One region of the Arthrobacter sp. 10N44_2 genome, then DNA from elsewhere that is predicted to be linked to it. Evidence: riboswitches for the same ligand, from Rfam matches in the RefSeq annotation. Region 1 holds a riboswitch; the other holds the start of a gene.
The links. A riboswitch is a leader RNA that binds a small molecule or an ion and turns the genes downstream of it on or off. The one in region 1 is predicted to bind glycine.

Region 1 (4,334 bases):
CATAGCCCATGAGCAGGCCGGTTCCGATGCTCGCGAAGGCCTCGGGAGCCGGCCCGTGGGTGGCAAGGGCCTTGATCCCGTAGACCACCGGCACCATGACCAGCAGGGACAGGGCAATGCTGGGCACGTCCACCCGGCCCGGCTTCGGATCGCGGGATTCCGGGATCAGGGCCGGCCCGAGCAGCAGCAGCGGCAGGATGATCGGCACCGCGACCAGCAGGACGGCGCCCCACCAGAAGTGTTCCACCAGCCAGCCGCCGACAATCGGGCCGAGGGCGGCGCCGCCGGAGAAGCCGGCGGCCCAGACCGCCACCGCCAGCCTGCGCCGGTTGGGCTGCGGAAAGATGTTCCGGATCAGCGACAGCGTGGACGGCATTAGTATGGCGCCGAAAAGGCCAAGCCCGGCGCGGCCGGCGATCAGCCATTCCGCACTCGGCGCGAACGCCGTCACGGCCGACACCGCGGCAAAGCCCGCGCTGCCCACGAACAGCAGCCGGCGCCGGCCGATCCTGTCGCCCAGGGAACCCATCGCGACCAGGAGCCCGGCCAGGACCAGGGGATAGGCATCGACGATCCAGAGCAGTTCGACGCCGGAGGCGGTCAGGCTGCTGGCGATGGCCGGCAGGGCGAACGTGAGCGCGGTGTTGTCCACGGCCACGAGCAGGACGGGGAACATCAGCAGGGCCAGCGCCACCCAGTCACGCCACGGTGCCCGGGGCCCGGTGGCCGCAGGAGTGCTGGTGGCTACGGTGATCGATGAAATGCTCATAAGGATAACTGTACCGTCTGGACGGTACAGTTAAGAAATGCGCGTGCGGACAGGCATGATGGGAGGCATGCCCAGGAAACCCGTCGCCCGCGAGGCCGTCCTCGATGCCTTCGAATCCCTGCTCATCGAAGTCGGTGAACGCGCCGCGACGCTGGACGCCGTCGCGCGCCGGGCCGGCGTCTCCAAGGGCGGCCTGCTCTACCATTTTCCGACGAAAGAGGCCATGATCGCGGTCCTGCTGGAACGGCTGGACCGGCTCCTGGCTGCCGATGTTGCGGCCATGGCGGCAGCCCCGGAAGGGGCGGCGGCGTACTTCATCAAGTCCTCGGTGTGGGCGGACACGCCCATGGACCGGGTCTTCGTGGCGGCCACGCGGCTCGCCGAGGTGGCGCACGGGGAAACCCTCCGCCGCTTCGCCGCCGGCCAGGCGAGCTGGCTGGAACTGCTGGCGGCCGACGTCGGGCCCGCCATGGCGAAGGCCGTCCTGTGCATGGGGGACGGGCTGTACTTCAACGCCATGCTGGCGCGGGGTCCCGGCGGGCCGCCGCCGGAAGTCGAGGCGGACGTCCAGAGCCTCCTGGCCGCCGTCGAGCGCCTGCGCGGCTGACGCCCACACCCACACCCTCCGACCCCCTACTCCCCGCCGACCCCCCTTACTCCCCGCCGACCCCCTACGCCCCGCCGACCCCCTACTCCCCGCCGACCCCCTACGCCCCGCCGACCCCCTACTCCCCGCCGACCCCCTACGCCCCGCCGACCCCCTACTCCCCGCCGAATTCGCCGGAAGCGTTCGAGTACGCCGGAAAGTTGCGGCGACTCCGGGCGTTTCCGGCGAATTCGCGCCGCCGGATTCGCCACCGGGTGGCTCGTGGCCCGTAACCTGGGTCCGCCGCCGGGAGGGAGTTTGCGGACGCGCGCCCGGCATAGGACAATGAGAGCTGTGACTGTAGTCACCCCCGATTGAACACCTAATTAAATACGCCTTTGATCTGCGGCGGGAGAGTCCTGCAAGTAGGTACAAGCAGGCGCCGTAGGAGCAAACCCTCCCCAGGAATCTCTCAGGCCCATGTACCGCCGCGGCAAGGCATCTCTGGAAAGTAGCAGGCGTGTCCCGGACATGCTGTGCTCACCGACGGTGCAAGCGGAGCCCTGAAACGCGGGCTGCGCGGAAACTCTCAGGTCCAATACAGAGCGGGGAGGAACCCGAATCAATGTGGCGTACCCTGCGCCGCCTGAGTTATGGAGTTCCTTGTGACTGTTACCCCAGCCTCCACGTCCTTCGTTGACCGGCATATCGGCGCGCGCCGCCAGGCCGACGTCGACGCCATGCTGAAGGCTGTCGGCTACGACACCGTCGACGCCCTGGTGGACACCGCCGTTCCGAAGGACATCCGCCAGGACGCCGACCTCGCGCTCGCCGCGGCCCTGAGCGAGGTCGAAGTCCTCGCCGAGCTGCGCAAGCTGGCGTCGAAGAACAAGACCGCCGTGCAGATGATCGGGCAGGGCTACTACGACACGCTCACCCCGCCGGTGATCCGCCGCAACATCCTCGAAGCCCCGGCCTGGTACACCGCGTACACGCCCTACCAGCCGGAGATCTCCCAGGGCCGGCTGGAGGCGCTGCTGAACTTCCAGACCATGGTCCAGGACCTGGTCGGCCTGCCGATCGCCAACGCCTCCCTGCTGGATGAAGCCACCGCCGTGGCCGAGGCCGTGCTGATGATGCGCCGCGCGAATAAGAACAAGACGGCGCACGACGGCAAGACCGTCCTCGACGCCGACTGCCTGCCGCAGACCATCGCGATCGTCAAGGGCCGCGCCGAGGCCCTCGGCTTCGAGGTCGAGGTCGCCGACCTCTCCAAGGGCCTGCCCGACGGCGTCATCAACGGCGTCGTTCTGCAGCAGCCGGGCGTCTCCGGCCGCGTGTTCGACCACACCGCCGTGATCGCCGACGCCAAGGAACGGGGCGCCCTCGTCACCGTCGCGGCAGATCTCCTCTCCCTGACCCTGATCACGTCTCCGGGCGAGCAGGGCGCTGACATCGCCGTCGGATCCGCCCAGCGCTTCGGCGTGCCGCTGTTCTTCGGCGGCCCGCACGCTGCCTACATGGCCGTCCAGAAGGGGCTCGAGCGCTCCATGCCCGGCCGCCTCGTGGGTGTCTCCAAGGACAACGCCGGCGTTCCCGCCTACCGCCTGGCCCTGCAGACCCGCGAGCAGCATATCCGCCGCGAGAAGGCCACGTCCAACATCTGCACGGCCCAGGCCCTGCTGGCCATCGTGGCTTCCTTCTACGCCGTCTACCACGGCCCGGACGGGCTGAAGGCAATCGCCCAGTCGGTCCACGTCCACGCCAAGACCATCGCCGCCTCCCTGAAGGCCGCCGGCCTGGACGTGCTGCACACCTCCTTCTTCGACACCATCACCGTCTCCGTGCCGGGCCGGGCAGCTGAGATCATCGCGGCAGCCGACGCCAAGGGCGTCAACCTGCGCGCCATCGACGCCGACACCGTCGGCATCTCCGCCGACGAGGCCACGACGGTTGCCGTCGTCGCCGACGTCATAGCCGCGTTCGGCGCGTCCGTGACTGCCGCGGCTGCAGGCACGGACACTGCGTTCGGCCTGGACCCCGCCGTCGAGCGCACCTCCGACTACCTGCAGCACCCGGTGTTCAACACGCACCGTTCCGAGACCCAGTTGCTGCGCTACATCCGTCGCCTCTCGGACCGCGACCTTGCCCTGGACCGGACCATGATCCCGCTGGGGTCGTGCACCATGAAGCTGAACGCCACCGCCGAGATGGAAGCCATCTCCTGGCCGGAGTTCGCCTCCATCCACCCGTTCGCCCCGGAATCCCAGACCGCCGGCTGGCGTGAACTGATCGAGGACCTCGAAGGCCAGCTGACCGAGATCACCGGCTACGACCAGGTCTCCATCCAGCCCAACGCCGGTTCCCAGGGCGAGCTCGCCGGGCTGCTGGCGATCCGCGGCTACCACCTCTCCCGCGGCGATGCCCAGCGCAACGTCTGCCTGATCCCGGCCTCCGCGCACGGCACCAACGCCGCCTCCGCCGTGCTGGCCGGCATGAAGGTCGTGGTCGTGGCCACGGCTTCGGACGGCACGATCGACCACGCGGACCTGACCGTCAAGATCGAGCTGCACAAGGATGCGCTGTCCTGCATCATGATCACCTACCCGTCCACGCACGGGGTGTACGACGCCGATGTCCGCGAGGTCTGCGACGCGGTCCACGCCGCCGGCGGCCAGGTCTACATCGACGGCGCCAACCTCAACGCCCTGGTCGGGCTGGCCCAGCCCGGCATGTTCGGCGGCGACGTCTCGCACCTGAACCTGCACAAGACTTTCTGCATCCCGCACGGCGGCGGCGGACCGGGCGTCGGCCCGGTCGCGGCCAAGGCGCACCTGGCCCCGTTCATGCCGGGCAACGCTGCTGATCCCGCCAACGGCGCCGACGGCACCCCGATCTCCGCCTCCCGCTACGGCTCGGCCGGCGTGCTGCCGATCTCCTGGGCCTACGTGAAGCTGATGGGCGGCCGCGGCCTCACCG
Region 2 (4,334 bases), on a different contig from region 1:
GAGGCTGTGGCCACGACGACCACCTTCATGCCGGCCAGCACGGCGGAGGCGGCGTTGGTGCCGTGCGCGGAGGCCGGGATCAGGCAGACGTTGCGCTGGGCCTCCCCGCGGGAGTGGTGGTAGCCGCGGATGGCCAGCAGGCCGGCGAGCTCGCCCTGGGAGCCGGCGTTCGGCTGGATGGAGACCTGGTCATAGCCCGTGATTTCGGCGAGGTCAGCTTCGAGGCCGCTGATGAGTTCCCGCCAGCCCTCGGTCTGGGAGTCCGGCGCGAACGGGTGGATGGAGGCGAACTCCGGCCAGGAGATGGCTTCCATCTCGGCCGTGGCGTTCAGCTTCATGGTGCAGGAGCCCAGCGGGATCATGGTGCGGTCCAGGGCAAGGTCGCGGTCCGAGAGCTTGCGGATGTAGCGCAGCAGCTGGGTTTCGGAGCGGTGCGTGTTGAAGACCGGGTGCTGCAGGTAGTCGGAGGTGCGCAGCACGGTCTCGGGCAGCTCGAAGCCCTCGGCCTCCACCACAGGGCCGGCACCAAAGGCGACGACGACCGCGGAGAGGACCTCCGGCGTCGTGGTTTCATCGACGGACACGCCAACTGTGTCCGCGTCGATGAGCCGCAGGTTGATGCCCCGGGCCTCGGCGGCGGCGATGACCTTGGCGGCCTTGCCGGGCACGCGGACCGTGAGGGTGTCGAAGAAGGAGTCGCTCACCAGTTCCCGGCCGACGATCTTCAGCGTGGCGGCAAGGGCGCGGGTGTTGTTGTGGACGGTCTGGGCGATCGCCTTCAGCCCGTCGGGGCCGTGGTAGACGGCGTAGAACGAGGACACGATGGCCAGCAGTGCCTGCGCGGTGCAGATGTTGGACGTGGCCTTCTCGCGGCGGATGTGCTGCTCGCGGGTCTGCAGGGCCAGGCGGTACGCCGGGACGCCGGCGTTGTCTTTGGAGACGCCGACGATGCGGCCGGGGAGCGTGCGTTCCATGCCCTCGCGCACCGCCATGTACGCGGCGTGCGGGCCGCCGAAGAACAGCGGCACGCCCAGGCGCTGGGTGGAGCCGACGGCGATGTCCGCCCCCTGCTCGCCCGGAGGGGTGATCAGGGTCAGGGCAAGCAGATCCGCCGCCACGGTGACCAGTGCGCCGCGTTCTTTGGCCTCCGCGATCACGCCGGACTGGTCCCACACCCGGCCGGAGACGCCCGGCTGCTGGAGGACGAGACCGTTGATGTCGCCGTCGGGCAGACCGGCGGAGAGGTCAGCGACCTGCACCTCGAAGCCCAGCGCCTCCGCTCGGCCCCTGACGATGGCAATGGTCTGCGGGAGGCAGTCGGCGTCGAGGACGGTCTTGGCCCCGGCAGCGGACTTGTTTTTGTTGGCGCGGCGCATGAGAAGCACGGCCTCGGCAACCGCGGTGGCCTCGTCCAGGAGGGACGCATTGGCGACCGGGAGCGCGGTGAGGTCCTGGACCATGGTCTGGAAGTTCAGCAGCGCCTCGAGGCGTCCCTGGGAGATTTCCGGCTGGTACGGGGTGTAGGCGGTGTACCAGGCGGGGGCTTCGAGGATGTTGCGGCGGATCACCGGCGGGGTGACGGTGTCGTAGTAGCCCTGGCCGATCATCTGCACGGCCGTCTTGTTCTTGTAGGCGAGCTTGCGCAGTTCGGCCAGCACCTGGACTTCGCTGAGGGCGCTGTCCAGGGTGAGGGGCTTTTCCTGGCGGATGGAATCGGGGACCGCGTTGTCAACGAGGCCATCAACGCTGTCGTAGCCGACGGCCTTGAGCATGGTGTCGATGTCGGCCTGGCGGCGGGCGCCGATGTGGCGGTCTGCGAAGGTGGACGGGGACGATTGAACCGTCATGAGAGGAACTCCATAATTCAGGTGGCATCAAGACGCCACGATGATTCGGGTTCCTCCCCGCTCTGTATTGGACCTGAGAGTTTCCGTTTTGCCCTGCTGATAGCAGCGCGCCACTTGCACCGTCGGTGAGCCCGGTTGCCCGGACTGCTTTCCAGAGTTGCCTTGCCGCGGCGGTACGTGGGCCTGAGAGATTCCTGGGGAGGATTTGCTCCTACGGCGCCTGCTGAACGTACCGGCAGGACTCTCCCGCCGCAGATCATAAGCTGTGCCACTGGTCGGTGACACAGCTCACAATTTATCCGGTTCCCGGGCAGGATGCAAAATTTATTTCAATTGAGTCGCTGTCCCGCGGACGACGGCGGGAGCTCTTCGCCGTCGTCCGCTTGCGTGGGTGAGGCGCATGAGGGCCGTGTCGTTGATCCGGAACACGCGGTCCCAGAGGTCGTCGTCCACCTCGTGGATCGGACCCAGGGGGTTAGTCCATTCGGTGCATTATTCTGAACGGGATACTTTACATTTTCATGCGCGTCCCTCCCAGAGCGCTCATACGCAAGGAGCCTCCGTGAGCCTTCCGGATCAAGCGATGGAACAGGCAGCTCCCAGCAGACCACCAAGCAGGACTCCCGCCGGGGATGCCGCTTGGGGGTGGCTGATCGGGATCCTCGCAGGATTGCTCGGCTTGGGCCCTTGGCTGGTATCCGGCGCACAGCTCCCGTTGCAGAACTTGTGGGGCGCAGAGGTCGTTCCAGACCAGATGCCTGTGTCGTTACTGCCGCTAAGCCAGTACGAACTCACCACGATCGTAGCCCTCCTCACCGTAGGAGGTGCAGCGGCCGGACTCGCGGTGCGCATCTGGTCCCCCGCCCGACGGCGACTGGTGACGTGGTGCGCGGCAGCCGGCGTTCTTGTGGTCCAGTTCACGGCTGCCGTCCAGTCCTTCACAGTGCTCGACGGCGGCTTGGCGGGCGGAACAATGGCGAGCCTGTACTTCGCCGGGCTGCTCGCGGGCGTGACCGCATCCCTCGCTGCTGCCCTCGTGGCGCACCTGCTGCTCTGTTCAAGGACCCGGAGCCTGGCGGCATTGGGCGCCGGACTCGTGGCGGTGCCGTTCGCTTCGTGGACGGTGGAGTGGGTTGTCGGCTTCGTTGGGCACATCAACGTCCCCGTCGCAGTGCCGTCAATCGCTCACTGGATTCCCGCCATCCTCGTTGGTTGCGCCCTGGCATGGTGCGGCCTTCGTCCTGCGCGGCGGACCGCGGTGTGGGCCGTGAACCTTGCGCTGTTGTGGTTGGTTCCCGCCGTGTTCATCTCGGTCAACTACGTCCTGGGGACCCGTATCCTGGCTGGCGACCTGCAGGAGATGCTGTTAATGAGTCGGCAAATCTTGGCGGCAACACTTGGACCCGAGGGCGGAGCAGCTCCCAAAATCTTGCTGGCCCTAGTCATCGCATCGGCGGGGCTGGGTGCCAAATCCATTGCCGCTCGCCGGCGACCGGACGCGCCCACCTTCCCGTCTTCGTAAAATCCGGACTCACCCGCGACGTGTGGACGTGATTGCACCAGCGGATCCGATGGTGCAATCACGGATTTGATCCCAATCCAGCGGACGACGGCGGGACCTCCCGCCGTCGTCCGCTTGCGTGGGGTGCCGCTCCCCTACAGGGCGGACCAGCCGCCGTCGGAGGCGAGGATGGCGCCGTTGATGTTGGTGCCGTCGTCGCTGAGCAGGAAGGTGATGGAGGCGGCGAGCTGCGCGGCGGTGGCGGGCGGTGGCCTGCATCAGCGGGCCGAGGCGTTCGGCCGCGAGCTGGGATCCCCAGGTGGCCACGATGTTGGCGATGGTGGGGCCACGGCGCAGGCCCCTGGGCCCGTACATCACGGCCGAGTTCTTGGTCAGGCCGACGAGGGCGTGCTTGGACGCGGTGTAGGCGGCGCCGGCCGCGGACCCGCGCAGGCTGGCAAGCCACCCCACAACGGCCGATATTGGACGTTATGTCAAGTAAAACCGTGATTATTGCATCCGATGCAAGATCACCCCTTCTCCGCCCATTGCCACCGATACCGCGTCACTTGAAGCGGGAAAATGCCCATGACCTGAGGGAACACCGTACCGTACGACTGATGGGGCTGGGCTACTCGCCGGTCCACCAGGCAGCCCTCCAAAGCCGGAGTGCATCAAACTCGAATGGCCCTCACATCCGCGGATTTGCGCGCATTCTGCATTAATTGCATGATTCTTGCCTCCGATGCAATGGATCAGGAGGGTTCGTGGCGGTCGATCCAGCGGTGCCTCACCATTCCAAGCGGGTTCTTTGACTGGAAACTTTAGCGACGAGTTTCATCAGTGCAGGATGACTAGCCATTGCTATGACGCGCGGCTGGTCGCCAGGGGGTCCTGGCCACTGGTTTGGTGGATTGCGTCGGCTCTGACCGGTAGGACGTCGCCGGTCTGGCGGCTGGGACGGCGGCGGTTGTACCAGCCCTCGA

Region 2: linked by a shared signal. The riboswitch ahead of gcvP (aminomethyl-transferring glycine dehydrogenase) and the one ahead of gcvP (aminomethyl-transferring glycine dehydrogenase) in region 1 are both predicted to bind glycine.

What each region holds. Positions count from the first base shown of each region.
Region 1 is NZ_JBFTHT010000029.1:21,247-25,580, forward strand. It holds gene AC1DBX_RS20230 (MFS transporter) at 1-769, opposite strand, end outside; gene AC1DBX_RS20235 (TetR/AcrR family transcriptional regulator) at 837-1,376, shown strand; glycine riboswitch at 1,755-1,853, shown strand; glycine riboswitch at 1,855-1,969, shown strand; gene gcvP (aminomethyl-transferring glycine dehydrogenase) at 2,009-4,334, shown strand, end outside.
Region 2 is NZ_JBFTHT010000026.1:5,757-10,090, forward strand. It holds gene gcvP (aminomethyl-transferring glycine dehydrogenase) at 1-1,847, opposite strand, end outside; glycine riboswitch at 1,900-2,007, opposite strand; glycine riboswitch at 2,009-2,106, opposite strand; gene AC1DBX_RS19635 (hypothetical protein) at 2,602-3,369, shown strand; partial or broken gene AC1DBX_RS19640 (SDR family oxidoreductase) at 3,504-3,807, opposite strand.